4 regions of the Streptomyces sp. NPDC001502 genome follow, and region 4 is predicted to be linked to each of the others. Evidence: riboswitches for the same ligand, from Rfam matches in the RefSeq annotation. Region 4 holds a riboswitch; each other region holds the start of a gene.

Evidence for each region. Region 4 has a riboswitch for cobalamin ahead of ACFY0D_RS08055 (ribonucleoside-diphosphate reductase subunit alpha). Riboswitches for the same ligand answer to the same signal wherever they lie in the genome.
Region 1: linked by a shared signal. The riboswitch ahead of ACFY0D_RS11375 (prenyltransferase/squalene oxidase repeat-containing protein) and the one ahead of ACFY0D_RS08055 (ribonucleoside-diphosphate reductase subunit alpha) in region 4 are both predicted to bind cobalamin.
Region 2: linked by a shared signal. The riboswitch ahead of ACFY0D_RS10620 (CoA-acylating methylmalonate-semialdehyde dehydrogenase) and the one ahead of ACFY0D_RS08055 (ribonucleoside-diphosphate reductase subunit alpha) in region 4 are both predicted to bind cobalamin.
Region 3: linked by a shared signal. The riboswitch ahead of metE (5-methyltetrahydropteroyltriglutamate--homocysteine S-methyltransferase) and the one ahead of ACFY0D_RS08055 (ribonucleoside-diphosphate reductase subunit alpha) in region 4 are both predicted to bind cobalamin.

Annotation. Positions count from the first base shown of each region.
Region 1 covers NZ_JBIAVW010000005.1:394,403-401,650, reverse strand. The annotation lists gene ACFY0D_RS11390 (ABC transporter ATP-binding protein) at 1-83, opposite strand, end outside; gene ACFY0D_RS11385 (energy-coupling factor transporter transmembrane component T) at 80-1,216, opposite strand; gene ACFY0D_RS11380 (hypothetical protein) at 1,299-2,237, opposite strand; gene ACFY0D_RS11375 (prenyltransferase/squalene oxidase repeat-containing protein) at 2,234-5,023, opposite strand; cobalamin riboswitch at 5,133-5,270, opposite strand; cobalamin riboswitch at 5,388-5,464, shown strand; gene ACFY0D_RS11370 (hypothetical protein) at 5,597-7,009, shown strand; gene ACFY0D_RS11365 (DUF4430 domain-containing protein) at 7,076-7,248, opposite strand, start outside.
Region 2 covers NZ_JBIAVW010000005.1:213,637-220,884, forward strand. The annotation lists gene aceB (malate synthase A) at 1-1,584, opposite strand, end outside; gene aceA (isocitrate lyase) at 1,670-2,956, opposite strand; gene ACFY0D_RS10615 (short-chain fatty acyl-CoA regulator family protein) at 3,389-4,804, shown strand; cobalamin riboswitch at 4,897-5,083, shown strand; gene ACFY0D_RS10620 (CoA-acylating methylmalonate-semialdehyde dehydrogenase) at 5,288-6,787, shown strand; gene ACFY0D_RS10625 (acyl-CoA dehydrogenase family protein) at 6,784-7,248, shown strand, end outside.
Region 3 covers NZ_JBIAVW010000020.1:13,799-21,046, reverse strand. The annotation lists gene ACFY0D_RS29410 (nitrous oxide reductase family maturation protein NosD) at 1-132, shown strand, start outside; gene ACFY0D_RS29405 (methyltransferase) at 168-1,226, shown strand; gene ACFY0D_RS29400 (acyl carrier protein) at 1,309-1,560, opposite strand; gene ACFY0D_RS29395 (SchA/CurD-like domain-containing protein) at 1,574-2,743, opposite strand; gene ACFY0D_RS29390 (FAD-dependent oxidoreductase) at 2,845-4,581, shown strand; gene ACFY0D_RS29385 (hypothetical protein) at 4,680-5,222, opposite strand; cobalamin riboswitch at 5,450-5,679, shown strand; gene metE (5-methyltetrahydropteroyltriglutamate--homocysteine S-methyltransferase) at 5,859-7,248, shown strand, end outside.
Region 4 covers NZ_JBIAVW010000004.1:177,703-184,950, forward strand. The annotation lists gene ACFY0D_RS08055 (ribonucleoside-diphosphate reductase subunit alpha) at 1-819, opposite strand, end outside; cobalamin riboswitch at 962-1,091, opposite strand; gene ACFY0D_RS08060 (GNAT family N-acetyltransferase) at 1,136-1,633, opposite strand; gene ACFY0D_RS08065 (hypothetical protein) at 1,632-1,775, shown strand; gene ACFY0D_RS08070 (CstA-like transporter-associated (seleno)protein) at 1,907-2,104, opposite strand; gene ACFY0D_RS08075 (carbon starvation CstA family protein) at 2,101-4,320, opposite strand; gene ACFY0D_RS08080 (GntR family transcriptional regulator) at 4,446-5,210, opposite strand; gene ACFY0D_RS08085 (extracellular solute-binding protein) at 5,500-6,780, shown strand; gene ACFY0D_RS08090 (carbohydrate ABC transporter permease) at 6,908-7,248, shown strand, end outside.

The DNA of each region.
Region 1 (7,248 bases), on a different contig from region 4:
TCCTCGACGGTGAGGTCGACGTCGCGCAGGACCGGCTCGGCCGTGTCCTCGTACCGGACGGTGACCTGGTCGAAGTGGATCACTTGGGTTCCTCGGTGCGCGGTGCGGGTACCGTCGGGCGGGCCGGAACGGTCGGGGGCGGGGCCAGGAAGCCGGCCGTGCCGGCGAGCAGGATCGCCGCGGCCGGGACGAGCGGCAGGGTCGGCCAGCTGAGGGGATAGATCGAGGGGTTCAACTCGGCCGCGTTGAAACCGGCGTTGGTGAAGAGCAGGACCGCGGACAGCACTCCGCAGCCGGCCACGGACCATTCCGCGGCCCGCCAGGGGTCGGGCCGGTAGGTGGTCCGGGTGATCCGGCGCCCGCCGAGCCTGAGTCCCGCGAAGCACAGCGACGCCCCCACGGCCATGGCCGGCAGGCCCAGCAGTTTCGGCGCGGTGGCGTCCAGGAGTCCGTAGGCCCCAGCGCACAGGCCGCACATGCCGAGCAGCATGAGGGCGCCGGTCAGCCGGCGGGAGCGGCGGGTGGCGGTTCCGGCGCGCCCGTAGCCGCGGGAGTCCATGGCGGCGGCGAGCCGAAGCGACCGCTCCAGAGCGTCTTCGAGGACGGGCACGATGATCCCGCGCAGGGCGCGCAGGCCCTTCGTGCGGCCGGCCCGCAGCCGCCTCGCCCGGTGGACGCGCTGGACGCTCGCCACCAGTTGGGGCGCGACGCTGATGGACACCGTGACGGCGACCCCGAGTTCGTAGAGGGCGCCGGGCAGGACCCGCAGCGCCCGTTTGGGATTGGCGAGCGTGTTGGCCGCGCCGATGCAGCACAGCATGCAGGCGAGCCGCAGCCCGTCGGTGGCGGCCGACAGCAGGGCTTCCAGGGAGACGGGTCCGCCGAGCCGGATGCCCGCGTACCAGTCGGGGGTGGGGATGTGGGGCAGGGAGAAGAGGAAGTGGTCCCGCGGGGTGATGCCGGTGGCGAAGACGGCCCGGAACAGCACACGGATCGTCACGACCGTGAGTGCCAGGTAGAGGTAGTACTTGAAGCCGCGCGCCCAGGGGGCCTCGGTGCGGCGCATGGTGATCACGTAGCCGAGGACCGCGAGGACGAGGAAGAGCAGCAGCGGGTTGTTGGTGCGGCTCACCGCGGTGGCCAGGGCGAGCGCCCAGATCCACCAGGCGACCGGGTGCAGGGTACGGGGCAGCCGGCGGCCGCCCGCGTCCGGCACGGGGCCGGACGCGGGCCCGGACGCCGGGCCGGACGCGGGCGGGCCCGCCGCCTTCGCCGTGGTGGTGGTGCGTGGCACGCGGCTACTCCGTACGACGGCGGCGCCTGGCCGCGAACACGGCGCCGGCGCCGATCAGCAGCACCAGCGCTCCGGTGGCGACGGCGGGCAGGAAGGAGCCCACGTCGTGCTTCGCGTCGGCCGCGGGCGCGGCCTCGACCACCTGGGGGCCGGGAGACGACGCGGCGAGCACCGGCTCGCCGGACGAAGGCGGCGCGGAAGGCGTCGGCGCGGCGCTCGCGGCGGGGCTTTCCGAAGCCGAAGCCGAGGGCGAGGCCGCAGGGCCGGGCGGCGGTGTCGTGGCGGCAGGCGCCCCGCCCGGCGGCGGGTTCTCGGGCCGGGGCCCGGTGTTGGCGTTCGGCGGCAGCGGGGCCGCCGTGCGGGTGTCCTTGGGCGCGGGGCCGCCCTCGGGCCTGGTGTTCTTGGCCCGCAGCTGGTCGGGGGTGACCGTGGGCTTCCCCTCGGTGCCCTCGATGTTCGTCCCGCCGAAGATCCACAGGTCGACGCTGCCGGGCTTCGGCTTGTAGAGCATGGCGCCGAGCTGGCTGTACTCCCAGGTGTTCTGGCCGGGGTTCGCGTGCCAGTACGACCAGTAGGCGGAGGCGGGCGGGGTCAGGACGCAGTCGTCCTGCTGCGGGGTCGGGAACTGCCTGCCGCCCTGGTGGCCGCTGTAGCCGATCCGGCAGATGAAGGCGGGCCCGTCGTGGCCGGTGCCGGTCGTGGCCCAGCCGCCCTGGTTGAGCAGCTCGTAGCCGGTGGTGGGGGTCGTACCGCAGGAGCGGTAGACGGGTCCGCCCCAGCGGCTGAAGTCCACCGCGAGGACGACCCCGGAGGAGGTGGTGCACTGCCCCATGGGCTGTGGGGCGGCCCCCGCCGGGGCCGCGGTGGCGGCGAAGGCCGCCACCGTCAGCCCCAGCGCGGCCGCCGTACGGGCCAGGGCCCGCGGGGTGCGGTTGCGGCTCATGCTCCACTTCCCGTCCGGCGGCGGCGCTTCGCGGCGCGGGTGATGCCCCAGCCGCCGACGGTCAAGGCCAGCGCGGCGGCGGCGAGCGTGCCGACCCGGGCTCCCGTGGAGGCGAGGGGACCGCCGCCCGAGCCGGAGCCACCGACCGGCCCCGCGCCGCCGTCGCTCTCGCCCGGCGTCACGATGACGGGCGAGCCGTTGCCGCCGGAAGTACCGGCGGAGGTACCGCCGGAAGTACCGGCGGAGGTACCTCCGGACGTGCTGGGGACGGGCTCGGGGGTGGTGCCGCTGAGGTCGCGGGTCAGGAGGCCGAAGGAGATGCCGGTGGCGCCGCCGACCGCCTGGGTGGACGCGCGGAGGTCGGAACCGGGCTGGCCGCCCTTGGCGACGTTGAAGCCGCCGTCGCCGTTCTGCTGGCTTGCCAGGAACGTGCGGGCCCTGGCGATCTGGGCGCCGTACTTGGGCGCGTCCAGCGAGAGCCCCTGGACGGCGAGGGCGGCGGAGTTGACGGAGTTCCCGGAGGCGCCGGGGAAGCCGCCGTCGGGCTCCTGCTGCGCTGCGAGCCAGGCGAGTGCCCTGTCCACCGCAGCCTGGGAATCGGCGTCGGGGAGGAGGTCCACGGTCATGGCGGCCATGGCGGTGGAGTCCACTTCGGGACCGCTGGGCTCGCCGATCAGGCTGACCCAGGCCCCGGAGGGAGTCTGCAGGCTCTTGAGGTACGCGGCGGGCTCGGCCGCGGCGGCCTTCTCACCGGCGCGGACCTGGGCCATGACGCCGAGCGACTGCTTGAAGACGGACGTGGCGTAGGCGTAGTTCCCCTTGGCCGCGCACTCCTGACGGGTCGAGGTCTTCGCCTGGCACGTGATCTTGGCGAGCGCGGCGATCAGGTCCTGGCCGCCGAAGTTCCGCGGATCGCGGCCCACAGCCTCGGCGAGTACGGCCGCCTTGCCGATGGAGCCGCCGTTCGCGTACTTCGTGCCGACGAGGGTCCAGTCGTGGATGCCGCGGTTCTTGCCGTCCTTGCCGCCCTTGTCCATGAAGTCGACGATGTTGCGCAGGGTGGCGTTGTTCTCGCCGGTGGCGGCGAGGGCGTACGCGCCGTCGATGGTCAGGCCGTAATCGGCGAAGCCCGTGCCGGGCTGGCTCTCGTAGAAACGGCCCTGGACCAACCGGGACGGGGCGCTCAGGTACGCGACGCCCTTCTTCGTGTCGGGCCCCTGACCGGCCGGCGGAGTGGTCGGGGGTTCGGTCGGCTTGGCCGTCACTGCGGTGAGATCGCTGCCGGCGCCCGCGAGAGCGGCGGTCGCGGTGGGGTACACCCTTGATTCGGTGTCGTCCTGATCGAAGCCGAATCCGCCCTTGGCGAGCTGGTGCCCGGAGAGCCAGGAGACGCCGGCGTCCGCGAACGCCTCGTCGCCGAGGGCACGCAGAGCCTGCGCTGCCCAGGCGGTGGCGGTCGGGTTGCCGGTCGTCTCGTAGGAGACGGCGGGCCACGCGCCGGTCGCCAGCTGGGACCTCTTCAGGTAGCCGCGGGCCTTCCGGAGCACCGCTTCGTGGCCGCCGGCCCGTTCGAGGGCCAGGGTGATCAGGCCGGTGGCGCCGGCCTCGCTCTCGCACCCCTCGGTTCCGGGCCGGATGAGGACGCTGGTGAATCCGCCGTCCTCGCACTGGAGGACGGTCAGCCGGGCCACGGAGCCGGCCGGGGGCGTCACACCGGCGTTGACCAGAGCGATGACGGCCATGGCCTGGGCGTCGGCCTGCCCCGTCGTACGGAAGTCGCCCTTGGTGAAGCAGCCTTCGACCGTGTCGCCCTCGCCGATGTCGCGGGGGCAGGCGTACTTCACGAGGTCGCCGAGCAGGTCGTGCCCACCGAACGCGCGCGGGTCCTTGCCGGTGGCCTCGGCGACCAGCGCGAGCCGGGCCGCGGCGATGGCCTCCGGGATGCCGTCCTTGCCGGCCGGGTAGGCGTAGGCGTCGGTCTGTGCGGGCGTGGCGAGGAAGTCGGCGACCTTCTTCGCCACCGGGCTCTTGCGGTCGGCCGCCGTGAGGGCGAACACGGCCTCCGTGGTGAGGAAGTGGTTCGGGGTGGTGGAGCCTTCGTCGACGACCCGCTCCCCTTCCGCCAGTATCCCGGTGACCCAGCGGGTGGCCGCGAGTACGTCGACCGATCCGGCGGGCACCTTGGGCGGGACCGTCGGCACGGTCGGGTCGGGGGTGGTGAACCCCCGGATGTCGTCGGGGGAGAAGGACGGCTTGCCCCTGGTGCCGGCGATGTCGGTGGCGCCGTAGACCCAGGCTTCCACATCGCCGGCCTTCGGGGTCCGGGCCATGGCTCCCAGCTGGCTGTAGGACCACTTCCGCTGCCCGGGCGAAGCGGTCCAGTACGACCAGTAGGCCGTGGCCTGCGGGGTGAGGACGCACTCCTCCTTGTCCGGCCTGGGGTACTGCGTACCGGAGTTGAAGGATCCCTTGCCGATGCGGCAGATGAAGGCCGGGCCGTCGTGGACGGTGCCCTCCGTCGTGAAGCCACCGGTGTGCAGCAGCTCGTAGCCGGTCGTCGGCGTGGTGTCGCAGCCACGCTCGACCTTCCCGCCGAAAGGCCCGAAGTCGACCGCGACGACGGCGCCGGTGGTGGCCGTGCACTGCTCGATCGGATCGGCGTTCGCGGACGAGGGAACCGTGAGGAAGGCCACTCCCGCACCGAGCGTCAGGAAGGCCGCGGTCACGAGAGACAGCGATCGCCGCCTCGTCCCCGACTGCCGTTCCGCCTGTTGTTCGGTCCCCACCGCGGCCCTCGTCTCTGCCGGGCGGTTGCGTACGTGGCGATGCGCCCCCGCACGGCACTGTTGCCGTGGAGAGGCTGCGACGACCACACCGCAATCCGCGACGGCGCTCTTCGTACTGTGACCCAGCCCCAGGCATTCCGGCTCACCCGGTCGAACCGGGCCTACGGTTGCGGGTCAGCGCCGGAATTCGACCGGCTTCCCCTGGTACTGAGCAGTTATCAGCCGGAGTGCAACACGGATCCCGACGAAGCGTCAAGGTGGCATGGGTCTCAGCGGACCGGCCCCGGACGGATGCGGTCGGCATCACGGACCGGGTGGCTGGCGGTCCCTTGATCACTCGGGTAGCGTCCAGGGCTGCCACATGGGGGAATCCGGTGCGATGCCGGAGCTGACGCGCAGCGGTGTGGGGGCGGCGAGGGCCGTTTCCGAGCCCGAATGCCCAAACGGCGATGCAGTACAGCAGCCGTACCACGCGTTCCGGACGGCGGCCCCCGACCCTGCCAGGCCGTACGCCCGTACGGTGATCGCGGGGTGCCCGGGAAGGCCGGCGTCCGCCGATTCCAGGAGCAGGCCATGTCCCGTCCCCGTACGTCCCGCCGCCTCGCGCTCACGGTGCCCGCCACGCTCGGCGCCTTCGCCCTCACCGCGCTGCCCGCCTTCGCGACCTCGTCGCCCGCGCAGATCGCCACCTCCAAGACGAACGGCGTCGCCTACCTCAAGTCGCTCCAGGCGGCCGACGGTTCGTACGCCGGCTCCGGCCTTTCCAACGAGTGGGCGTTCAGCACCTTCGCCGCCGCCGGCACCGCGGTCGTCGACGTCGCCCCGGGCGGGGACACGACGAAGAACGCCCGCACCGTCTACCGGAACCTGCTGTCCACGGCGGGCTGGCCGTCGGCCTCCCCGGTGGTCACCGACTACGAGCGCGGCACCCTGAACGCGTACGCCGCCGGCATCGACCCGGCCCGCGTCTCCGCCTCCCGCAACCTCGTGGCGAACATCTACTCCTACTGGCAGACGGCGGAGACGGGCTACTTCGGCTCCTCCGGAAACTTCAACGGCACGGTCTTCGCAGCCCTTTCGCTGGGCGGCGCGAAGACACAGGCGGGCGGCGCCCGCGTTCCGCAGGCGCTCACGGACTCGATGGTCACCCGCATCCGCGCCAACCAGCACGTCGACGGCGGCTGGACCTACAACAAGGCCGAGGGCAACCCCACCGTCCTCAACTCCGCGAGCGACGTCGACATGACCGGCGCCGCGATGGCCGCGCTCTGCGTCTCCGGCGTCCCCAACACCGACGCCGACGTCGTCCAGGCCAAGAACTTCCTCAAGGGCAAGCTCGTCGCCAACTCCGGTGCCTTCAACTCCCTCTACGGGGTCAACACCAGCTCCAACGGCTGGGGGGTCGCCGGCCTGAACGCCTGCGGCATCAACCCGCAGACCGGCGACTTCCTCACCGCCAACGGCAAGACCCCGATCGACTTCCTGATCGCCAACCAGTACAACCCGGCGGGCGGCTTCAAGTACAAGCCGGCCGACACCACCCCGACCGCGTACGCCTCCATCGACGCGCTGCGCGCCGTCGCGGGCGGTGGCTTCACCACGGCCCCGCCCGTCCCGGTCAGCCCCGGCGCCCCGCAGTGGGTCGTCCAGTCCACCTTCACCGCCGGTACCGCCACCAAGCTGGCGCTGACCGTCGACGACGGCGCCGGCAACCTCAAGGTCTGCTCGGTGGCCTTCACCCCGACCGGTACGACCACCACCCTCGGAGACGTCCTGAACGCGGCCACCACCGGGGCGACCCCGTCCGGCTGCGTCACGAGCGTGACCCCCTCGTCGGGCACGGGCACCGTCACGGCCGTCAACGGCAAGGCCAACAGCGGCTCCAACACCTGGAAGGTCAGCGTCGACGGCTCCGCGTTCGCCGGCGCGGTCCGCGACAAGGTCATCAACGTGGGCGACACCATCGCCCTGCGCTGGGGCGTCTGATCACCGAATGCCGGCGGGGCTGCGGACCTTCGGGCCCGCAGCCCCCTTCCGGGCCGGCGTCAGGCCCTAGAAGGACGTCCAGGTGAAGGAGACCTGGTCGCCCGCGTTGAGCTTGAACTGGCAGCCGCCGACCGGGGTCGGGGTGCCGTTCACGGCGATGCTCCAGTACGCCGAGCCGCCGCCGCTGACGTTCTTTATGGTGTCGACGGAGAAGTCGTCGAAGGACGCGTACCAGGTGC
Region 2 (7,248 bases), on a different contig from region 4:
GTTCTCCGTCCGGCTCACGAGGTGGCGGGTGTAGGCCTCGGGGGTGAAGAAGGCGGGCAGGCGGGGGGTGAGCGCGGTGTTCACGAAGACGTCCCGGGCCTCGGCGACCCGGGCCCGCGGGTTCTCCTCCTCCAGTGCCGCGCATTCGGCGTCGAGGAGGTCGAGGACCGCCGCCCGGTCGGCCTGGTCGTGGCGCAGCCACTGCCAGATCTGGACGCGGGCGATCTCGGCGGTCGCGGCGTCCTCCATCAGGCCGTACAGGGCCACGGCGCCGCTGCCGCGCAGCCAGGCGTCGAAGTAGCGCAGGGCCACGGCGACGTTCGAGCGGATGCCCTCCCGTGTGGGGGGTGCGGCGATCCGGCGTACGGACAGCAGGTCGGCGGCCGTGATCTCGACGTCCTCCCGGGTGCGGTCCAGCTGGTTCGGCCGCTCCCCCAGGACTCCGTCGAAGACCTCGCGACAGACGGGGACCAGTCCTGGGTGGGCCACCCAGGAGCCGTCGAAGCCGTCCTCGGCCTCCCGCTCCTTGTCGAGGCGGACCTTGGCGAGGGCGGCGGCGTTCGCCTCCGCGTCCCGGCTGGGGACGTGGGCGGCCATCCCGCCGATGGCCTGGGCGCCGCGGCGGTGGCAGGTGCGGACGAGCAGTTCGGTGTAGGCCCGCATGAAGGGGGCGGTCATGGTGACCTTGGCCCGGTCGGGCAGCTGGAAGTCGGTGCGGTGGCCGAAGGTCTTGATCAGGCTGAAGAGGTAGTCCCAGCGGCCCGCGTTCAGCCCCGCGCCGTGCTCGCGCAGCTCGTGGAGGATCTCCTCCATCTCGAAGGCGGCGGTGATCGTCTCGATGAGGACGGTGGCGCGGACGGTGCCGCGGGGGATGCCGAGCAGTTCCTGGGCGAGGAGGAAGACGTCGTTCCACAGGCGCGCCTCGTACCGGTTCTCCAGCTTGGGCAGGTAGAAGTACGGGCCGTGGCCGGCGTCGATCTGCCGCTGGGCGCAGTGGAAGAAGTACAGGCCGAAGTCGACGAGGGACGCGGACAGGGGCCGGCCGTCGATCTCCAGGTGCTCTTCGAGGAGGTGCCAGCCGCGCGGCCGGACCATGATGGTCGCGAGCTGCTCGCCGAGGCGGTACTCCTTGCCCTCCGGGGTGGTGAAGTCGATGCGCCGTTCGATGGCGTCGAGCAGGGTCAGCTGGCCGCCGATGACGTTGGTCCAGGTCGGGGCGGTGGCGTCCTCGAAGTCGGCCATCCAGACCTTGGCACCGGAGTTCAGGGCGTTCACGGCCATCCGCCGCTCGGGCGGGCCGGTGATCTCGACGCGGCGGTCGGTGAGGCCGGGCGCGGGCGGGGCGACACGCCAGTGCGGGTCCTCGCGGAGGGCGCGCGTGGCGAGCGGGAAGTCGAGCGGGGTGCCGCCGGCCAGATGGCCCGAGCGGCGGTGGCGCTCCTTGAGGACCTCCAGGCGGCGGTCCGCGAACGCGGTGTCGAGCCGGCCGATGAACTCCAGGGCCTCGGGGGTCAGGATCTCCTCGTGGCGCTCACCCGGCGCACCGAGGACCTGAACGCTGCTGGTCAGAGGCGAGAGGGGCATGCGGTTCTCCTCAGCGGGGCGGTGGGTGGGGTGCCCGGGGGACTTCCCTCGGGCACCCGTCGGAAGGACTCGGCGCAGAGACGGCCTAGTGGAACTGCTCTTCCTCGGTGGAACCGGAGAGCGCGGTGGTGGAGGAGGCCGGGTTGACGGCGGTGGAGACGAGGTCGAAGTAGCCGGTGCCGACCTCGCGCTGGTGCTTGACGGCGGTGAACCCCTGGGCCTGGGCGGCGAACTCGCGCTCCTGGAGGTCGACGTAGGCGGTCATGCCGTGCTCGGCGTAACCGCGGGCGAGGTCGAACATGCCGTGGTTGAGGGAGTGGAAGCCGGCCAGGGTGATGAACTGGAAGCGGTAGCCCATCGCGCCGAGCTCCCGCTGGAACTTGGCGATCTGGTCGTCGTCCAGCGCGGCCTTCCAGTTGAAGGACGGCGAGCAGTTGTAGGCCAGCATCTGGTCGGGGTACCGGGCGTGGATCGCCTCGGCGAACTCGCGGGCCTGCTCCAGGTCCGGGGTGCCGGTCTCCACCCAGATCAGGTCGGCGTACGGGGCGTAGGCGAGGCCGCGGGCGATGACCGGGGCCATGCCGCCCCGCACGTGGTAGAAGCCTTCGGCGGTGCGCTCGCCCGTGCAGAACTCCGCGTCGCGCTCGTCGACGTCGCTGGTCAGGAGGGTGGCGGCGAGGGCGTCCGTACGGGCGATGATCAGGGTCGGGGTGTCGGCGATGTCGGCCGCCAGGCGGGCCGCGTTGAGGGTGCGGACGTGCTGCGCGGTCGGGACGAGGACCTTGCCGCCGAGGTGGCCGCACTTCTTCTCGGAGGCCAGCTGGTCCTCGTAGTGGATGCCGGCCGCGCCCGCCGCGATCATCGCCTTGGTGAGTTCGAAGGCGTTCAGGGGGCCGCCGAAGCCGGCCTCGGCGTCCGCGACGATCGGCGCGAGCCAGTCCGTCGTGTCGGTGCCGCCCTCGGCGGTGGCGATCTGGTCGGCGCGCAGCAGCGCGTTGTTGATCCGGCGCACCACCTGCGGGACCGAGTTGACGGGGTACAGGCTCTGGTCCGGGTAGGTGTGCCCGGCCTGGTTGGCGTCGGCGGCCACCTGCCAGCCGGAGAGGTAGATCGCCTGGAGTCCGGCCCGCACCTGCTGGACCGCCTGGCCGCCGGTGAGCGCGCCGAGGGCGTGGATGTAGTCCTGCTCGTGGAGCTGTCGCCACAGCCGCTCGGCGCCGCGCCGGGCCAGGGTGTGCTCCTCGCGGACGCTGCCCGAGAGCCGCACCACGTCCTCGGCCGTGTAGGTGCGCTCGATGCCCGCCCAGCGAGGGTCGTCGGCCCACCGCTGCTTGAGCTGCTCGGCCGCCGCCGTCGTGTTCGCCTCTGCCATGACCGTCACCGTTTCCATCCGTCGCTTGTCTTGCCAATGAGCCGGGACGTGGACCCGACGCATTGGCACTCTGTGCCTGTCCATGAGATGCGGCCGCCGAACCCGGCCATGGGCCGAAGCTGAGCAATGCTGCCGAGCCGCCGGGACGAACTGCCTGGATGGCCGAAATCAGGGCGTGAATCGGGCCAGTCAGCTCTTCCCGGCCACCGTGTCCGGCGGGCCGCAGCACCGACTCTGGCACTGACACCGAGTGCCATCAAGGAAGTACATCTGCCAAACTCTGCGAATCTTCGGCCCCTAAATTGCCAAGGTTGCGAAGCCCGCCGACCGCGAAGATCCCCGTATCCTGGCGACGCGTGTCCGGTGCCTGTCCGGTGCCTGTCCGGTACCTGTCCGGCGCGTGTCCGGCCCGGCAGGCGGCGAGGGAGTGCGGTGAGCAAGACGTACGCGGGAGCGCGGCTGCGACGGCTGCGCGAGGAGCGGCGGATGACCCAGGCCGACCTGGCCCGGGTGCTCGCCATCTCCCCCAGCTACCTCAACCAGATGGAGCACGACTCCCGGCCGCTCACCGTTCCGGTCCTGCTGCGGCTCACCGAGGCCTTCGGTGTGGATCCGGGGTTCTTCTCCGAGCGCGACACCAGCCGGCTGGTCGCCGACCTGCGCGAGGCGCTGGCGAACGAGGTGGCGCAGGCCCGGGTCTCCCCCTCCGACCTGGCCGAACTGGCCACCCGCATGCCCGCCGTCGCCTCGGTCCTGCTGGACCTGGGCCGGCGCAGCCAGCTCCTGGCCGAGCGGCTCGCCGACGCCGCCGACGGCCGGGACGCGGCCGCCGACAGCCCGCGCTCGCCCCACGAGGAGATCCGCGAGTTCTTCTACCGGCGGCAGAACTACCTCCACGACACCGATCTCGCCGCCGAAGGCCTCGCCGCCGAGATCGGCATCCGTCCGGGGGACGTCATCCGCGCGCTGACCCGACGGCTCTGCGACCGGCACGGGATCCGGACGGCCACCGACTCCGACCGGCTGCACCACTACGACCCCGCCGCACGGGTGCTGCACCTGTCGAACCGGCTCCGGCCGGGGCAGCAGGCGTTCCGGATGGCCACCCAGCTGGCGCTGATCGAGTACGGGGACGAGCTGGACCGGCTGGCCGCCGAGGACTTCCCGCCCGGCTCCCCCGTCCACGCCCTCGCGCGGATCGGCATCGCCAACCACTTCGCGGGCGCGCTCATCCTCCCGTACCGCGCCTTCCACGCGGCCGCCGAGGAGTTCCGCTACGACATCGAGCGGCTCACCGACCATTTCGGGATCGGCTACGAGACGGTCTGCCACCGGCTGAGCACCCTGCAGCGGCCCAGGCTGCGCGGGGTGCCCTTCTCCTTCGTCCGGGTGGACCGGGCCGGGAACATGTCCAAGCGGCAGTCGGCGACCGGATTCCACTTCTCCCGCGCGGGCGGCACCTGCCCGCTGTGGAACGTGTACGAGGCCTTCGCCGCGCCCGGCCGCATCCACGTCCAGGTGGCCGCCATGCCCGACGGGCAGCGGTACCTGTGGACCGCCCGGGCCGTCACCCGCCACCGCGGCGGCTGGGGCGAGCCCGGCAAGACCTTCGCGATCGGGCTCGGCTGCGAGATCCGGCACGCCTCGCGGCTCGTGTACGCCGACGGGCTCGACCTCGACAACACGGCGGCCGCCACGCCCATCGGCATGGGCTGCCGCCTCTGCGAACGCCTCGACTGCCCGCAGCGGGCCGTGCCGCCGCTCGGGCGGGCGCTGGCCGTGGACGAGAACAGCAGCACCTTCATCCCGTACCCGGTGACCAGGAACCCGGCCCCGGCGCGGGGCTGAGCGGGCGTCAGGCAGCGGACGCGGTCGGCGGGCCGCGGGCGGCGCGGCCGGATGCCGAAGCCGCGCGGCGGCGGCTCTGGACTTACTAGGACGTCCAACTATATGTTCGTGGGCACAAGGTCCGCGGTGCAGGGAAGCCGGTGAGAAACCGGCACGGTCCCGCCACTGTGACCGGGGAGTGTGCTGCCATCCACACGCCACTGACGAGGTCTGTCGGGAAGGCGGGCGGCACGCGGGGATCCGGGAGTCAGGATACCGGCCGCGGATGTTCCGTGTTGTCCACGAGGATGGAGCAGACACGCATGGCACCGGTTTGTACCCACGACCCTGGTGATCCGGCGGAGCGCACGCACACCTTCGCGCGCTCATAGGTCGTCTCTTTCGACCTGGTCCCACGACCCTCCCCAGCGGCGCACCCGATCGGGTGCCGTCCGCCGGTCGGCCGTGCCATCCCCGGATCCAACCTGACGAGAGCAGGCACCCATGGTCCGTGAACTCACCCATTTCATCGGCGGCAAGCACACCACCGGATCCTCCGGCCTCTTCACCGACGTGTACGACCCCAACACCGGCGCCGTCCAGGCCCGGGTCCCGCTCGCGGGGCGGGCCGACACCGAGGCCGCCATCGCGAACGCCGAGGAGGCACAGGCCGACTGGGGGCAGTGGAACCCGCAGCGCCGCTCGCGCGTGCTGCTGCGCTTCCTCCAGCTGGTCGAGGGCGAACGGGACTCCCTCGCCCGGCTGTTGTCCTGCGAGCACGGCAAGACCGTCGCCGACGCCCACGGAGACCTGCAACGCGGCCTGGAGGTGGTCGAGTTCGCCGCCGGTGTCCCGCACCTGCTCAAGGGCGAGTTCACCGACAACGCGGGCACCGGGATCGACGTGCATTCCCTGCGCTCGCCGCTGGGCGTGGTCGCCGGGATCACTCCCTTCAACTTCCCCGCGATGATCCCCCTGTGGCAGGCCGCACCGGCCCTGGCCTGCGGTAACTCCTTCATCCTGAAGCCCTCCGAGCGCGACCCCTCCGTACCGCTGCGCCTCGCCGAGCTGTTCCTGGAGGCCGGCCTGCCGCCCGGCGTGCTCAATGTGGTCAACGGCGGCAAGGAGGCCGTCGACACCCTCCTCGAAGACCCGCGCGTGCAGGCCCTCGGCTTCGTCGGCTCCACTCCGATCGCCGCGCACATCTACGCCACCGCCGCGGCCCACGGCAAGCGCGCCCAGTGCTTCGGCGGCGCCAAGAACCACATGATCGTGATGCCCGACGCCGACCTCGACCAGGCCGTGGAGGCCCTCATCGGCGCCGGCTACGGCTCCGCGGGCGAGCGCTGCATGGCCATCGCCGTCGCCGTACCCGTCGGCGAGGAGACCGCGAACGCCCTCGTGGCCAAGCTGACGGAGCGCATCGCCACCCTGCGCGTGGGCCGCTCCGACGACCCCGAGGCCGACTTCGGGCCGCTGGTCAGCCGGGACGCCCTCGACCGGGTGAACCGCTACGTCGGCATCGGAGCCACCGAGGGCGCCGAACTCGTCGTGGACGGGCGCGGGTTCACCCTGCCCGGGCACGAGGACGGGTTCTTCGCCGGAGCGACCCTCTTCGACCGTGTGACCCCGCAGATGCGGATCTACCGCGAGGAGATCTTCGGCCCGGTGCTGTCCGTCGTACGGGCCACCGACTACGAGGAGGCCCTGCGCCTGCCCACCGAGCACCCGTACGGCAACGGCGTCGCGATCTTCACCCGTGACGGGGACACGGCGCGCGACTTCACCCGCCGGGTGGGCGCCGGCATGGTCGGCGTCAACGTGCCGATCCCCGTCCCCGTCGCGTACCACACCTTCGGCGGCTGGAAGCGGTCCGGCTTCGGCGACCTGAACCAGCACGGCCCCGACTCGATCCGCTTCTACACCCGCACCAAGACCGTCACCTCACGCTGGCCCTCCGGGGCGAAGGAGAGCGCGAGCTTCACCATCCCGACGATGGGATGAGCCCGGTGACCCTCACCCTCAGCCCCGATCAGCTCGCCCTCGCCGAGGTCACCCTCGACTTCGCCCAGGAGCAGCTCGGCCCGTACGCCGTCACCTGGGACCAGGACAAACACTTCCCGCTGGACGTGATCCGCAAGGCGGCGGACCTCGGGCTCGGCGGCGTCTACGTCCGCGAGGAGCACGGCGGTTCCGGCCTCAGCCGCAGCGACGGCGTCCTCGTCTTCGAGACCCTCGCCACCGGTTGCCCCTCCATCGCCGGGTACCTCTCCATCCACAACATGGTCGCCTGGATGGTCGACCGGTACGGGGACGCGGACCAGCGGGCCCGCTGGCTCCCCGACCTGTGCTCCGCCCGGTCCCTGGGCAGCTACTGCCTGACCGAACCCGGAGCCGGATCCGACGCGGCCGGGCTGCGCACCCGGGCCGAGCGCACGGACGACGGTTATGTGCTGACCGGGGTC
Region 3 (7,248 bases), on a different contig from region 4:
ACCGACAACGTCATCCGGGACAACGTGGTGCGTGACAACAAGCCGGCGGACCTGGCCAACCAGGGGACCGGCACCGGCAACCAGTTCGTCAACAACCGGTGCGCATCCTCCGTGCCGGCCGGGATGTGCTGACGCGTGACCCCCCTGATCAGCAGAATCGAGGCCTCATGACCACGGTAAGTCCCACACCGACCCCGATCCCGTCCCCCCAGCACACCCCCCAGCCGGCCATGCGCCTGCGGGAGCTCGTCTTCGGCGCGGCCTGCGCCGCCGCCGTACGGGCCGCGGCCCGCCTCGCGGTGGCCGACGCCCTCGGGGAGTCGCCCGCCACCGCCGCCGAACTCGCGGTGGCGGTCGACTCCGAGCCGCTGCCCCTGCAACGGCTGCTCCGCGCCCTGTCCTGCTACGGGATCTTCGCGGAGACGGAGGACGGGAAGTTCGTCCACACGGAGATGTCGCGGCTGCTGCGCGAGGACGACCCGCACAGCCTGCGCTACATCGCCCTGTGGTGCACGGAGCCCTGGACCTGGCAGGCCTGGCCGCGGCTCGACGACGCCGTCCGGTCCGGCGGCAGCGTCTTCCACGAGCTGTACGGCAAGGGGTTCTTCGACTACCTGCACCAGGACGCGCACGAGTCGGCCCACGTGTTCAACCGGGCCATGACCACCTCCAGCATGCAGTCGGCGCTGGACGTCGCGGAGCTCCTCGACCTCACCGGGATCTCGGTCGTCGCGGACATCGGCGGCGGCCAGGGACACGTACTGGCGAGCCTGCTGGAGAAGCACCCGACCGTACGAGGCGTCCTGCTCGACCTGCCGGGCGTGGCGGCGAAGGCGGATCCGCGGCTGCGGGAGGACGGTCCGCTCGCCGCACGGGCCGACATCGTCCCCGGGGACTGCCGTGAGGCCATCCCCGTCGACGCCGACATGTACATCATCAAGAACATCCTGGAGTGGGACGACGACAGCACCCGCAGGACCCTGCGCAACGTCGTCGAGGCGGCCCGCCCCGGATCCAGGGTCGTCATCATCGAGAACCTGGTCGACGACACTCCGTCGATGAAGTTCACCACGGCCATGGACCTGCTGCTGCTGCTCAACGTCGGTGGCGCGAAGCACACCAAGGCCAGCCTGTGCGCCCGTATGGAGGACGCCGGACTGGTGATCGGCGAGATCCGGCCGGTCAACGCGTACCTGCACGCGTTCGAGTGCACCGTGCCCGGGTGACGCCGGCCGGCATAGGACCGCACGCCTCGAGACCGGCACGAAGCCGGTCTCGAGGGCGTTTTCGGTGTTCCGTGCCTCGGCGTCAGGCCGCCAGGGCGTTGTTGACGAGGTCGAGGAACTCGCGCGGCGACTTGCACCGGTCGGCGTCGGCGGGCAGGGGCTTGCTGTGCCGGTTCTCCAGCTCACCGACGATGCCGAGGAGTCCCAGGGAGTCGAGCCCCCACTCGTCGAAGCCCGAGTCGGGGCGGCTCGCCATCGCCGCGGGGTCGACGGTGACGCCGGCCCCCTTCTTCATCAGGGCGGCCAGTTCTTCCATGGTCAGTCGAGCGGTCATGACGGACAACTCCTCAGGCTTGGACCGGCGCACGCCGGTCGGTGATCAGGCGCATTTCAGAGCGCGCGAGGAAGCGTGAGATCTCCTGGTCGGTGGTGGGGACGCCGTCCTTGGCGCTGTCGAGCAGCCGGGCGAGCACAGCAGCCTTGTGGCCGCCCTCGACGCCGAGGGCCAGTGCGGGGCGCGCGTCGAGCGGGCCGCGCAGGTCGAGGAGGCGCACGACGATGTCGTCGCGCTGGAAGACGGTGCTGCCCTCGATGGGACTCGTCGGGTCGTCCACGGCCGCCTCGTCCTGCCCGGCGAGCAGCCGGGCGAGCGCCATGCCGCACCCGTCCTTCGCGGGATAGAAGAGGGCGTGCCGGCTGACGTCCGCGGGCTCGCGGCCGCCGGCCGCCACATGGTGCACCGCCGGGAGCGCCGCACGGGTGAAGAACATCCGGGCCGATCCGGGGTCGCTGAGATCCCGGTCCTGCTCCAGGTACGGGTTGATGGCCTCCTCCAGCGCCCGTACCTCGGGCTGCTGGGACACGTGGCGCAGGGCCGCGAGGAGGTCGCCCTCGACCTCGACCGCCCGCACGACACGGTTGCCGTGCATGAACAGCGAGGTGCGGCGCAGCCGGGTGCTCTCGTCCACCTGGGCCTGCGGGGAGGTGTACCCGGCCAGGAGTTCCGCCACCACCGGCTCGCTGCCGGGCTTCACGGTGAAGGTGAGCGCGTGGCGGACGACGCCGTCACCGCGCCGCGGAGCGACCCGGAGGCCGCCCCGGGCCGTGTCCGCGGCGTCCGGTGAAGAGGCGGCGGAGGGCGGGCCGGTGGGGGAGAGGGAGCCGGGGCCCGGCCCCTTGCCTGTCACGTGCAGCACGCTGAATCGCAGCGAGCGGGTGTCCCGTACGCAGCCGTGGAGCGGCTGCACCGACGCGACGTGTTCCTCGCTGTTGACCCAGGCCAAGAACCGCGGTGCGCTCTCCCATTCGCTGGTGATGAGCCACTGCGACGGATTCTCGATCGACTGGCACAGCTCGTCGCGGATGTGTCCGGGGACGGAGGACACCTGCTCGCGGAGATGTTCGTACACCTCCAGGAACTGATTCTGCGCACCGTCGTACAGATCCAGCAGCAGCACGACCCGAAGCCTCGAGCCGTCGAAGGCGGACTGGGATATCCGTTCCGACAAGGTTGTCATCGTTCACACTCCTTCGAGACCACACGGTCGCCACGGGCGGCGCCACCCGAACCGATCGTTGTCCCGTAATCCCTGCGGCGCGAGAGGAGAGAACCAAGCGGGTGAACGAGCGAGGGAACCGGGCTCGTACAGGGCATGGAAGAGCCATGAAGGAAAACGTCGACCACCACGTCCCGGTCCTCATCGTGGGCGGCTCGCTGGTGGGTCTGTGCACCTCGCTCTTCCTCGGCCGGCATGGCATCAGACACATGGTGGTCGAGAAGCACGCGGGTACCTCGATGCACCCACGCGGACGCGGTATCAACGTACGGACGATGGAACTGTTCCGGGTCGCCCGTGTCGAGGACCGGATCCGTGAGGCCGCCTCGGTCCTGGCGGACAACCACGGCATCATGCAGGGCGGCTCGCTGACCGGTGACGACCAGGAGTGGCTCTTCCAGGAAATCGACCCGGGTGGCGCGCTCGCGCGCTTCAGCCCGGCGGCATGGTGTCTGTGCAGCCAGAACGACATCGAGCCGGTCCTGATGTCCGTGACCCCCTCACTCGGAGCCGACCTGCGGTTCTCCACCGAACTCCTCTCCTTCGACCAGGACCCGGGCGGGGTCACCGCGATCGTGAAGAACCGGGAGACCGGGGAGCACAGCACGGTGCGCGCGGACTACCTCGTCGCCGCCGACGGGCCGCGCAGCCCCGTGCGGGAGGCGCTCCGGATCGGCCAGAGCGGCTCCGGGGACCTGTTCCACAACGTGAGCATCACCTTCCGGTCGCAGATGCTGCCCCACGTGGTCGGCGACCGGCGCTTCATCGTGTGCTACCTGACCAAGCCCGATGCCGACGGGGCCCTGCTGCCGGTCGACAACGGCGAGCGGTGGGTCTTCCACGCGCCCTGGCACCCGGACCGGGGCGAGACGCTGGAGGACTTCACCGACGAGCGCTGCGTGGAGCACATCCGCCGGGCCGTCGGCGCCCCCGACCTGGACGTCGAGGTCACCGGGAAGGCCCCGTGGCACGCCGCCGAGCGGGTCGCCGAGCGGTACGCCGTCGGCCGGGTCTTCCTGGCCGGTGACTCCGCCCACGAGATGTCCCCCACCGGGGCGTTCGGCTCGAACACCGGCATCCAGGACGCCCACAACATCGCCTGGAAACTCGCCGCGGTCCTGAACGGCTCGGCCGGGCCGGGGCTGCTGCAGACCTACGAGGCCGAGCGGTTGCCGGTGGCCCGGGCGACGAGCGAGCGCGCCTCGGCGCGTTCGGCGGAGCACAGCCACCCGGGGTACGAGCCCGAGCCCGAGCCCGGGTCCGCCTCCGGGGCCGCGCCCGCGGCCGGGCCGGACTCCGCGCCGGGCGGGGGCGGCGGCCGGCAGGGCGGGGTCCTCTCCGTGGCCATGGGTTACCGCTACAACCGGGGCGCGGTGCTGGGCGCCGACCCGGACCGGCCCGTCGTACCCGAACGGATGCGGCTCTGCGGGGATCCGGGCAGCCGTGCACCGCACATGTGGCTCTGCGGTCCAGGGGATCCGGATCCGAAGTCCACCGTGGACCTCTACGAGCGTTCCTTCGTCCTGCTGTGTTCCGAGGGCACGCCGTGGCGTGCCGCGGGGCGGTCCGTCGCCGAACTGCTGGGCCTGCCCCTGGACGTGTACGCGATCGGCACCGGCCCGGAGGCCGACCTGATCCCGGCGAACGGCGGCGACTGGAGCGAGGTGCACGGCACGGCCGAGGAGGGTGCGATCCTCGTCCGACCGGACGGTTTCGTGGCCTGGCGCTCGGCGCAGGCGGTGGCGGATCCGGCAGCGGTCCTCCACGAGGTCCTGACCACGCTGCTGGACCGGTCCTGATCCGACCGTTCCCGTTCCCGGAGAGACGAGGGCGCCGTCCGGCGGAGTGATCCGCGGGACGGCGCCCTTTCACCTGGCGACGAGGCGGCCGGACCGGGTCATCGCGTCGTCTTCGAGCCGAGGCTCCCGGGTGTCCTCGGAACCCAGTCGGGGACCGCCGAGGCCTGCTTCGGATCCGGCTCCAGCATGGTCACGCGCCAGCCGTCCTCTCCGGTCCTTCCGGCGAGGCGCACCAGGAACGACTTGGTCTGGCCCGTGTCGTGGAAGTACACGACGACGAGCTGCCGCACGGACCCCTCGTCGTAGAAGTCCGCGGTCACCTTCCCCTTGGCCCCCTCGTGGAAGGCCCGGATCCAGTTCCGGGCGGTCCGCTCGACGTCCCCCTTCGCGTCATCGGGGTCGTCGGCGAGCGCCTCCACCTCCTCGGCCTTGCCGTCGGCGAGCCGCCAGATCAGCTTCTGGGTGATCCCGAGGGACTCGGAGGTGGGGTACCCGACCACGCCCAGGGGTTCGTGGCCCGCGTAATCGGTCGCGTACTGCAGCTTCTCCTCGTCGGCGGCACAGGCGGTGAGACCGCCCCAGGCCAGCACGGACACCAGGGCGGCGCGTACGACGAAGGCGGCCCTCGGCCGGGCGCTCATCGGGGAACCCATACTTCCTCGGTCTTCCGGTGGTCATCGAGTGATCTCGGTGCAGAGAGCTGCAACGTACTGCCCTGACCGGGCAGTTCGATCCGGTAAACGGACAAGAGGGACACAACTCGCGTCTCAGTGATGCAATTCACTCAATGGCTGGATTTCGACCCTCGTGGGTCTCACCCCACCATCCGGATGCCGGACAACTCCGCGCGCCGACGGGGAACGCCGTCTACTCTGGCCGGGCAGCTGGTTCGCCCCGTCCGCCAGGCGGGATGCGTCGTAAGAGGGAACCCGGTGGGAATCCGGGACTGCCCCGCAGCGGTGAGCGGGAACGACCGCCGTCATACGCACTGGGCCCGGACGGGTCTGGGAAGCGACGGCCAGTAGGAGTCTCGTACGGCATCCGTACGACGAGACGTGCCCGCGAGTCCGAAGACCTGCCCGTTGCCCGTACGCGACCGATCGCGCACGGAAATCCCGGTGACCTCGTGGGCGGGTCGGCGACACATCAGGCGGACGACCGCGGACGCGTGCAGCTGCACGTACCCGTACCCGGTCGGGCTCCGCCCGGTTCGTCATCCCTTCGCGCCCTCGGCCCCTCACCGGGTCCACAGGAGAACGCTCGCGAAGGAGAGTTCCGTGACCCGCAAGACCCCCGCCACCGCAGGACGGCCCACCGTGGCCACCGTGTACGGCTACCCCCGCCAGGGCCAGAACCGCGAACTGAAGAAGTCCGTCGAGGGCTACTGGAAGGGCCGCGTCACCGCCGACGCCCTCCGGGAGACCGCCCGCGACCTGCGCCGCACCAACTGGCAGCAGCTGGCCGACGCCGGCATCACCGAGGTGCCGACCGGTGACTTCTCGTACTACGACCACGTGCTCGACACCAGCGTGATGGTCGGCGCCGTCCCCGAGCGGCACCGCGCCGCCGTCGCGGCCGACCCGCTCGACGGGTACTTCGCGATGGCGCGCGGTACCCAGGACGTGGCGCCGCTGGAGATGACCAAGTGGTTCGACACCAACTACCACTACCTGGTGCCCGAACTCGGCCCCGGCACCATCTTCACCGCCGACTCCACCCGTCAGGTCGCCCAACTGGGGGAAGCGCGCGGGCTGGGCCACACCGCCCGCCCGGTCCTGGTCGGCCCCGTCACCTACCTGCTGCTGGCCAAGCCCGCCCCCGGCGTCGCCGCCGGCTTCGATCCGCTGGCCCTGCTCGACCGGCTCCTGCCCGTCTACGCCCAGGTCCTGGCCGACCTGCGCGCCGCCGGAGCCGAGTGGGTGCAACTGGACGAGCCCGCCCTGGTGCAGGACCGCACCCCGGCCGAGCTGAACGCCACCGCCCGCGCGTACCGGGAACTGGGCGGCCTGACCGACCGGCCCAAGCTGCTCGTCGCCTCCTACTTCGACCGGCTCGGCGAAGCCCTGCCCGTGCTGGCCAAGGCACCCGTCGAAGGCCTCGCGCTGGACTTCACCGAGGCGGCGGCCGCAAACCTCGACGACCTCGCCGCCGTCGGGGGCCTGCCCGGCAAACGCCTCGTCGCCGGTGTCGTGAGCGGCCGCAACATCTGGATCAACGACTACGAGAAGTCCCTCGCCACCCTCGGAACCCTCCTGGGGCTCGCCGACCGGGTGGACGTGGCCACCTCCTGCTCCCTGCTGCACGTGCCGCTGGACGCCAGCGCCGAACGGGACATCGACCCGCAGGTCCGGCGCTGGCTCGCCTTCGCCCGCCAGAAGACCGCGGAGGTCGCCACCCTCGCCCGGGGTCTGGCCCGCGGCACGGACGCCATCGCCGCCGAACTCGCCGCCAACCGGGCCGACCTGGCCTCCCGCGCCGGCTCCGCCCTCACCCACGATCCGGCGGTCCGGGCCCGCACCGCCGCCGTCACCGACGCGGACGGGCGGCGCGCCCAGCCGTACGCCGAGCGGACGGCCGCCCAGCGGGCACACCTGGGCCTCCCGCTGCTTCCGACGACCACGATCGGGTCGTTCCCGCAGACCACCGAACTGCGCACGGCCCGCGCCG
Region 4 (7,248 bases):
ACGGATCAGCGAACCGCGGGCGCGGATACGGGAGTACGAGAGGCCGATGCCGCCGGCGTGCTTGGAGAGGCGGGCGACCTGGTGGTAGCGGTCGTAGATCGAGTCGAGCTCGTCCAGCGGGGAGTCCAGCAGGTAGCAGGAGGACATCTGCGGGTGCCGGGTGCCGGAGTTGAAGAGCGTGGGGGAGGACGGCAGGTAGTCCAGGCGGCTCATCAGCCGGTACAGCGAGGCCACTTCCTCCACGGCCTGGACGCTGTCGTCGGCGGCCAGACCGCAGGCCACGCGCAGCATGAAGTACTGCGGGGTCTCGATGACCTGACGGGTGATCGGGTGGCGCAGCAGGTAGCGGCTGTGCAGGGTGCGCAGGCCGAAGAAGCCGAAGCGGTCGTCGGCGCCCTCGGCGAGGGTCAGTTCGACGAGCGAGTCGAGCCGGCCCGCGTGGGTGCGGACGAACTCGGCCGTGCGGTCGGCGATGAGGCCCTCGCGGTGGCCGACCTCGACGGAGGCCGAGAAGGAGGTGGAGCCCTGGCTCGCGGCCTCGTCGCGCACGGCCAGCGTCAGCAGACGGGCGGCGAGCCGGGAGTAGGCCGGGTCCTCGGAGATCAGACCGGCGGCGGCCTCCGTGGCCAGCCCGCGCAGTTCGGCGTCGTCGGCGGCGGAGCTGCGGCCGCGCAGCGCGGAGGCCGCGACCCGGCCGGGGTCGGTGTCGGGGAGGTCCGCCGTAAGTTCGGTGAGGGTACGCAGCAGCGTGGCCCCCGGGCCCTCGGTGTTGTCGCCAGAAGTGGACTCGGCGCGCGGTGCGGAAGGCGCGATGGTCACGGCGGGAGCTCTCCCTCGCTCGGCCCGGTCATCGGCGGGGCGGGGCGCGAGCGGGCGCATGCGGGCGCGACGAGAACGCGTACCCCTCATGGCGTCCACCGGCCCAACCGCGAGGCCCGGACGAATCGGCATCCGGTTCGGTCGAGCCGGATGCGCTGTCGGCAGGTCATCGGACTTGGCGTCCGGTAGCCGGACACTTCATACCGTTGCGGGACAGTTCCGGATTCGCACCGGATTCCCCTGCGGCGACAGCAGGCATGAGCATACATGTGGGGGCGGCCCTGTGCGGTAACCCCCACATGTAGTGTCGGCGTGGCTACAGCTTGAGCCGGTAAGTGAGGAGTGTCAGGCCCTCGATCGGCGCCCAGTCCCGCTCCGGAGTGCGTACGAAGCCCAGGCGCGCGTAGATCCGGTGGGCGCCGGCCATGCTGCGCTGGGTGGAGAGAACCAGGCCGGTCACGCCCTCCAGGGCCCGCGCCCGCTCGACGCAGGCCCGCACCAGAGCCTCGCCGGCGCCCTGGCCGCGCGCCTCGTGGGCCACCGCGAGCATCCGGAACTCCGCCTCGTCGGGGGCCGCGATGTCGGCGAGCGGACTGCCCGGAGCGGCGAAGGTCACACCGCCGAGCACCCGCCCGTCCCGTTCGGCGACCAGCACTTCGGCCCGGGCGGCCCGGCCGGCCACGTCGCGCAGCACGTTCAGGTACGCGTCGTCCTCGTTGAAGTCCAGATGCCCGTCGGCGAGGTAGGCCTGCGCCGTGATCTCACCCAGCTCCTCGAAGTCGGCGGGCACCGCCGTTCTGATCACCATGTCCATGCGGTCGAGTGTGCAGGACGGTCCCGGCGGCGGCGCTGTCGTCGGAGACCGCACCGTCGAGCAAGGTGAGCGAGGCAGGACCGTGATCGCCGACCGCCCCCACACGCTGACCGAGGAGTTCGAAGAACTCGCAGGGCGCTGAGTGACGGCAGCCACGCAATGATCGTCCAGTGGCTCACACGGATCTGCGTGCAGCACCACCCCGAGCTCTGGCGCTGAACAGCGCGAAGGCCCCGCCGGAAGCGTCCGGCGGGGCCTTCGGTCGGTGCGGGCTCAGCAGCAGCGGAAGCCCTCGCGGGGGTCCGCCTCGCGGGCGTCCGTACGGGCGCGTTCGAAGGCGCGGCGGGTCAGGACCTCCGCGTCCGGGTCGTGGGAGCGGGAGTGGGCCACGTACCGGTCGTACGCGGCCTCCCCCGAGAACTCCCGTACGTAGAACCGGGCCCTGGCCAGCACGCTCCGTACGGTGCTCACGCCACCGGCTCCTTGACGTGTCCGCCGCCCGCCTCCGGACCCGCCGCGGCGAGCTCCGCCCGCTCCTCGGCGGTCGCGATCAGTCCGGCCGGGGCGACGATCTTCGACTCGGTCCACGGGGTCTCGGAGAGGGTCGCCGACCCCGGGTCGCGGACGGCCTTGAGGCAGGTCCGGGCCGCGTCCGCGAGGACCACGATGATCAGGACCGCGAAGAAGGCGCACAGGACGCCGTCGACCGTGGCGTTGGTGACCACGGTGTGCATGTCGTCCATGTTCTTCGCCGGAGCCAGGACCTTGTCGGCGTCGATTCCGGCCTGGTATTTGTCGCGCTGGGCGAAGAAGCCGACCTTTACGTCCTCGGAGAAGATCTTCTGGTAGCTCGCGGTGAGGGTCACCGTGGCGTCCCAGACCAGTGGAACGCCCGTCACCCAGGCCCACTTGAGCCGGCCCGACTTGATCAGCAGCGTGGTGCAGACGGCCAGTGCGACCGCGGCGAGCAGCTGGTTGGCGATGCCGAAGAGCGGGAAGAGCTGGTTGATGCCGCCGAGCGGGTCCTTGATGCCGACCCACAGGAAGTAGCCCCAGCCGCCGACGACGATCGCGCTCGCGAACCACACGCCGGGCTTCCAGCTGACGTCCTTGAAGGACTTGTGCACGTTGCCGAGGGTGTCCTGGAGCATGAACCGGCCCACGCGGGTGCCCGCGTCGAGCGTCGTCAGGATGAAGAGCGCCTCGAACATGATGGCGAAGTGGTACCAGAAGGCCTTCATGCCGGCGCCGCCGACCACGGCGGAGAAGATCTCCGACATTCCGAGTGCGAAGGTCGGTGCGCCACCCGTGCGCGAGAGCAGACTGGCTTCCTCGACGTCCTTCGCGGCCTGGGCGAGCGCCTCGGGGGAGATGGCGAAGCCGAAGTTGGTCACCGCCTGGGAGGCGGACTCGACCGTGGTGCCGATGACCCCGCCGGGGGAGTTGACCGCGAAGAAGAGCCCGGGCTCGATGATGCAGGCCGCGATGATCGCCATGACGGCGACGAAGGACTCGGTCAGCATGGCGCCGTAGCCGATCATGCGGACCTGGGTCTCCTTCTGGATCATCTTCGGGGTGGTTCCCGAGGAGACCAGGGCGTGGAAGCCGGAGAGCGCGCCACAGGCGATGGTGATGAAGACGAAGGGGAACATCGACCCGGCGAAGACCGGTCCGTCGCCGCTCGCCGCGAAGTCGGTGACCGAGGGCATCTTCAGGGTGGGCATCGCGATGACCACGCCGATGGCGAGGAGCGCGATGGTGCCGACCTTCATGAAGGTGGAGAGGTAGTCGCGCGGGGCGAGCAGCATCCACACCGGCAGCACCGATGCCAGGAAGCCGTACACCACCATCCAGATGACCAGCGTCTCCTTCTCCAGGGTGAAGGTGCCCGCGAAGGAGGACTCGGCGACCCAGCCGCCCGCGACGATGGCGAGCAGCAGCAGCGCGACGCCGATGACGGAGACCTCGGTGACCCGGCCCGGCCGAAGGACGCGCAGGTAGAAGCCCATGAAGACGGCGATCGGGATGGTCATGCCGATGGAGAAGACGCCCCAGGGCGAGTGCGCCAGGGCGTTGACGATGACCAGGGCCAGCACCGCCAGCAGGATGATCATGATGGCGAACACGGCGATCAGGGCGGCGGCCCCGCCGACGGGGCCGATCTCGTCCCGGGCCATCTGGCCGAGCGAACGCCCGTCGCGGCGGGTGGAGAAGAAGAGCGTGACCATGTCCTGGACGGCCCCGGCGAAGATGACGCCGGCGACGATCCAGATGGTGCCCGGCAGATAGCCCATCTGCGCGGCGAGCACGGGTCCGACGAGCGGGCCGGCGCCGGCCACGGCCGCGAAGTGGTGGCCGAAGAGGACCCGGCGGTCGGTGGGGTGGAAGTCGACACCGTTGTCAAGGCGTTCGGCGGGGGTGGCCCGGGTGGCGTCCACCTTCAGCACGCGGTCCGCGATGAAGCGTGCGTAGAAGCGGTAGGCGATCGCGTACGAGCCCAGGGCGGCGGCGAGCAGCCAGGCGGCGGAGATCTCCTCGCCGCGCGAGAGCGCCAGCACGCCCCAGCCGATGGCGCCGACGAGTCCGACGAGCACCCACGCGGCGATGGACCTCGGAGAAGGCGAGTCCGGCGTGCTGCCCGGACTCGCCGCGTCCCGTTCTGTCCCTGTTGCTTCCGGTTCAGGCATGACCTCGTCCCCTCGTCGATCATCTGCGTAAGCAGGCGGAATCTACGGGGGATTGCCTGGTGAACGTAAGACCCCGTCCGCATTCCGGTCGTGGAATTGCGGTACGCGGAGCGGGGGGACGGGTGTCAGGCGGCCGGGCGCTTGAGCCTGGCGACGAACTTGTACCGGTCGCCGCGGTACACCGACCGCACCCACTCCACCGGTTCGCCGTCCGCGTCCAGGGAGTGCCGGGAGAGCATCAGCATCGGCAGCCCGACGTCGGTGCCGAGCAGGCCGGCCTCGCGCGGGGTGGCCAGTGAGGTCTCGATGGTCTCCTCGGCCTCGGCGAGGTGCACGTCGTACACCTCGGCGAGGGCGGTGTAGAGGGAGGTGTACTTGGCCAGCGACCGGCGCAGTGCGGGGAAGCGCTTGGCCGAGAGATGGGTGGTCTCGATGGCCATCGGCTCACCGCTGGCCAGGCGCAGCCGCTCGATGCGCAGCACCCGTCCGCCGGTGGTGATCTTGAGCAGTCCGGCGAGGGTGTCGTCGGCCGTCACGTATCCGATGTCGAGGAGCTGGGACGTCGGTTCCAGACCCTGGGCCCGCATGTCCTCCGTGTACGAGGTCAGTTGCAGGGCCTGGGAGACCTTGGGCTTGGCGACGAAGGTGCCTTTGCCCTGGATTCGTTCCAGTCGCCCCTCTACGACCAGTTCCTGGAGGGCCTGCCGGACGGTGGTCCGCGAGGTGTCGAACTCGGCCGCGAGCGTGCGCTCGGGCGGCACCGGCGTGCCGGGCGGCAGTGTCTCGGTCATGTCGAGCAAGTGCCGCTTGAGTCGGTAGTACTTGGGCACACGCGCCGTGCGAGTGGCTGCCCCGCCTTCCGGCTCCGTGGTCGCCCCTTCGGTGGCCATCGCCGCCCGCCTTCCCGACTCCAGTTTCGCTGCCGTCACCGGCTCCTCCGATATGTGCGGTCACATCGTGACACGTAAGGGGGGACAGGCCTTCTCTCTCCCCAGGTGTCGGTCCGATAACGGACCTGGCACCCGCTCATTAGACCCTTGACACCCCTAAAGGTCTAGGCCAAGGTTCAGCTACTGGTCTAAACCAATATGGATCAGATCCCGGCCCCACGGCAGTACTTCGCGTATGTCACCGCGGCGGGCAAGGGAAGTGCAGGCAGGCATCCCTGAGGAGGGTGGCGTGAAGCGCAAGCTCATCGCGGCGGTTGGAGTCGCGGGCATGGTTGTCGGCCTCGCGGCTTGTGGCAACGGGGACGACGACAAGGCCAAGGCCGACGCGGGCCCCAAGGAGATCACCGTCTGGGTCATGGACGGCTCCGCGCCGAAGGCCTGGATCGAAGAGGTCAACAAGGAGTTCTCGGCCAAGCACCCCGGTGTGACGGTCAAGGTCGAGGAGCAGAAGTGGACCGGCATCCAGGAGAAGGTCACCACGGCCCTCTCCGAGAACAACCCTCCGGACGTTCTTGAGCTCGGCAACACCCAGACCGCGGGCTACGCGGTCACCGGCGGTCTCGCCGACCTCACCAAGGACAAGGCCGCGCTCGGCGCCGACGCCTGGCAGAAGAGCATGCTCGCCTCGGCCGAGGTCGAAGGCAAGCTCTACTCCGCCCCGTGGTACGCCGCCAACCGCGTCGTCATCTACGACAAGAAGGCCTTCACCAAGGCCGGCGTCACCCCGCCCACCACCCGCGACGAGTGGATCGCCGGGCTGGAGAAGCTGAAGGCGGCCGACCCGGCCTCGCAGCCGATCTACCTGCCCGGTCAGAGCTGGTACGTCCTCGCGGGCCTGATCTGGGACGAGGGCGGCGACCTCGCCGTCAAGGACGGCGCCAAGTGGAAGGGCGGACTGGCCACCCCGCAGGCCGCCTCCGCGATGGAGTTCTACAAGAAGCTCCAGTCCTTCTCCACCGCCCCCAAGGACAAGGACGAGGCCACCCCGCAGCAGTCCACCGACATCGTTCCCAAGGGCGGCGTCGCCTCCTGGATCGGTCTCGGCTGGGAGGCCGGCGGAGCCGAGAAGGCCCTGAAGGACGCGGGCAAGGAAGCCGACTTCGGCTACTTCCCGATCCCGGGCAAGACCGCCGACAAGAGCGGCACCGTCTTCCTCGGCGGCTCGAACCTCGCCGTCGCCGAGCGCTCCAAGAACAAGGCGCTCGCCAAGGAGTGGCTGGCCCTCGCCGCCGGCAAGGAGCAGATGACCAAGTACGCCGCCGAGACCAAGGGCGCGCTGCTCCCGAACCAGGCCGGTGCCAACTTCACCCCCGCCGCGGGCTCCTTCGCCGAGGCCATGGCCAAGGCCGGCGCCAACGGCAAGATCACCCCGGTCACCCCGGGCTGGGCGAACGTCGAGACCGAGCCGAACCCCGTCAAGGAGTTCATGACCAAGGTCCTGAAGGGTGAGGACGCCGCCAAGGCGGGCGCCGACGCGGACGCGGAGATCGCGAAGCGCATCAACAAGTAGTCCCGCCCCGCAGTACCCGCACGACCCAGCAGTGTGAACGCACCGGGGAGTGCGGCAGGTGCCCGGACACCCGCCGCGCCCCCGGTCGCGCATTTGACTCCACAGTCAACCGCGAGGAAGCCAAGCCATGACCGTGCACTCCCAGGGAGCGGTGACCAGCGCTCCACAGGACGCACCACCGAAGTCCGACGGACTGCCCGAGACGCCGGCCCCAGCAACCGGCCCCGGCCCCGGCCCCACGCCGCCTCGCGGGGGCGGGAAGTCGCTCCCCACGGGGTGGCTGCCCTATCTGCTGGTCGCGCCCGCGGTGCTCGCCCTCGCGACGCTCCTGCTGTACCCGCTGATCAAGAACGTGATCCTGTCCCTCCAGGACATCAACAAGATCGAGTTCATCCAGCGGAAGTACCCCTTCGCGGGACTCGACAACTACACCGAGCTGCTCGGTGACACGAACTTCTGGACCGTCGT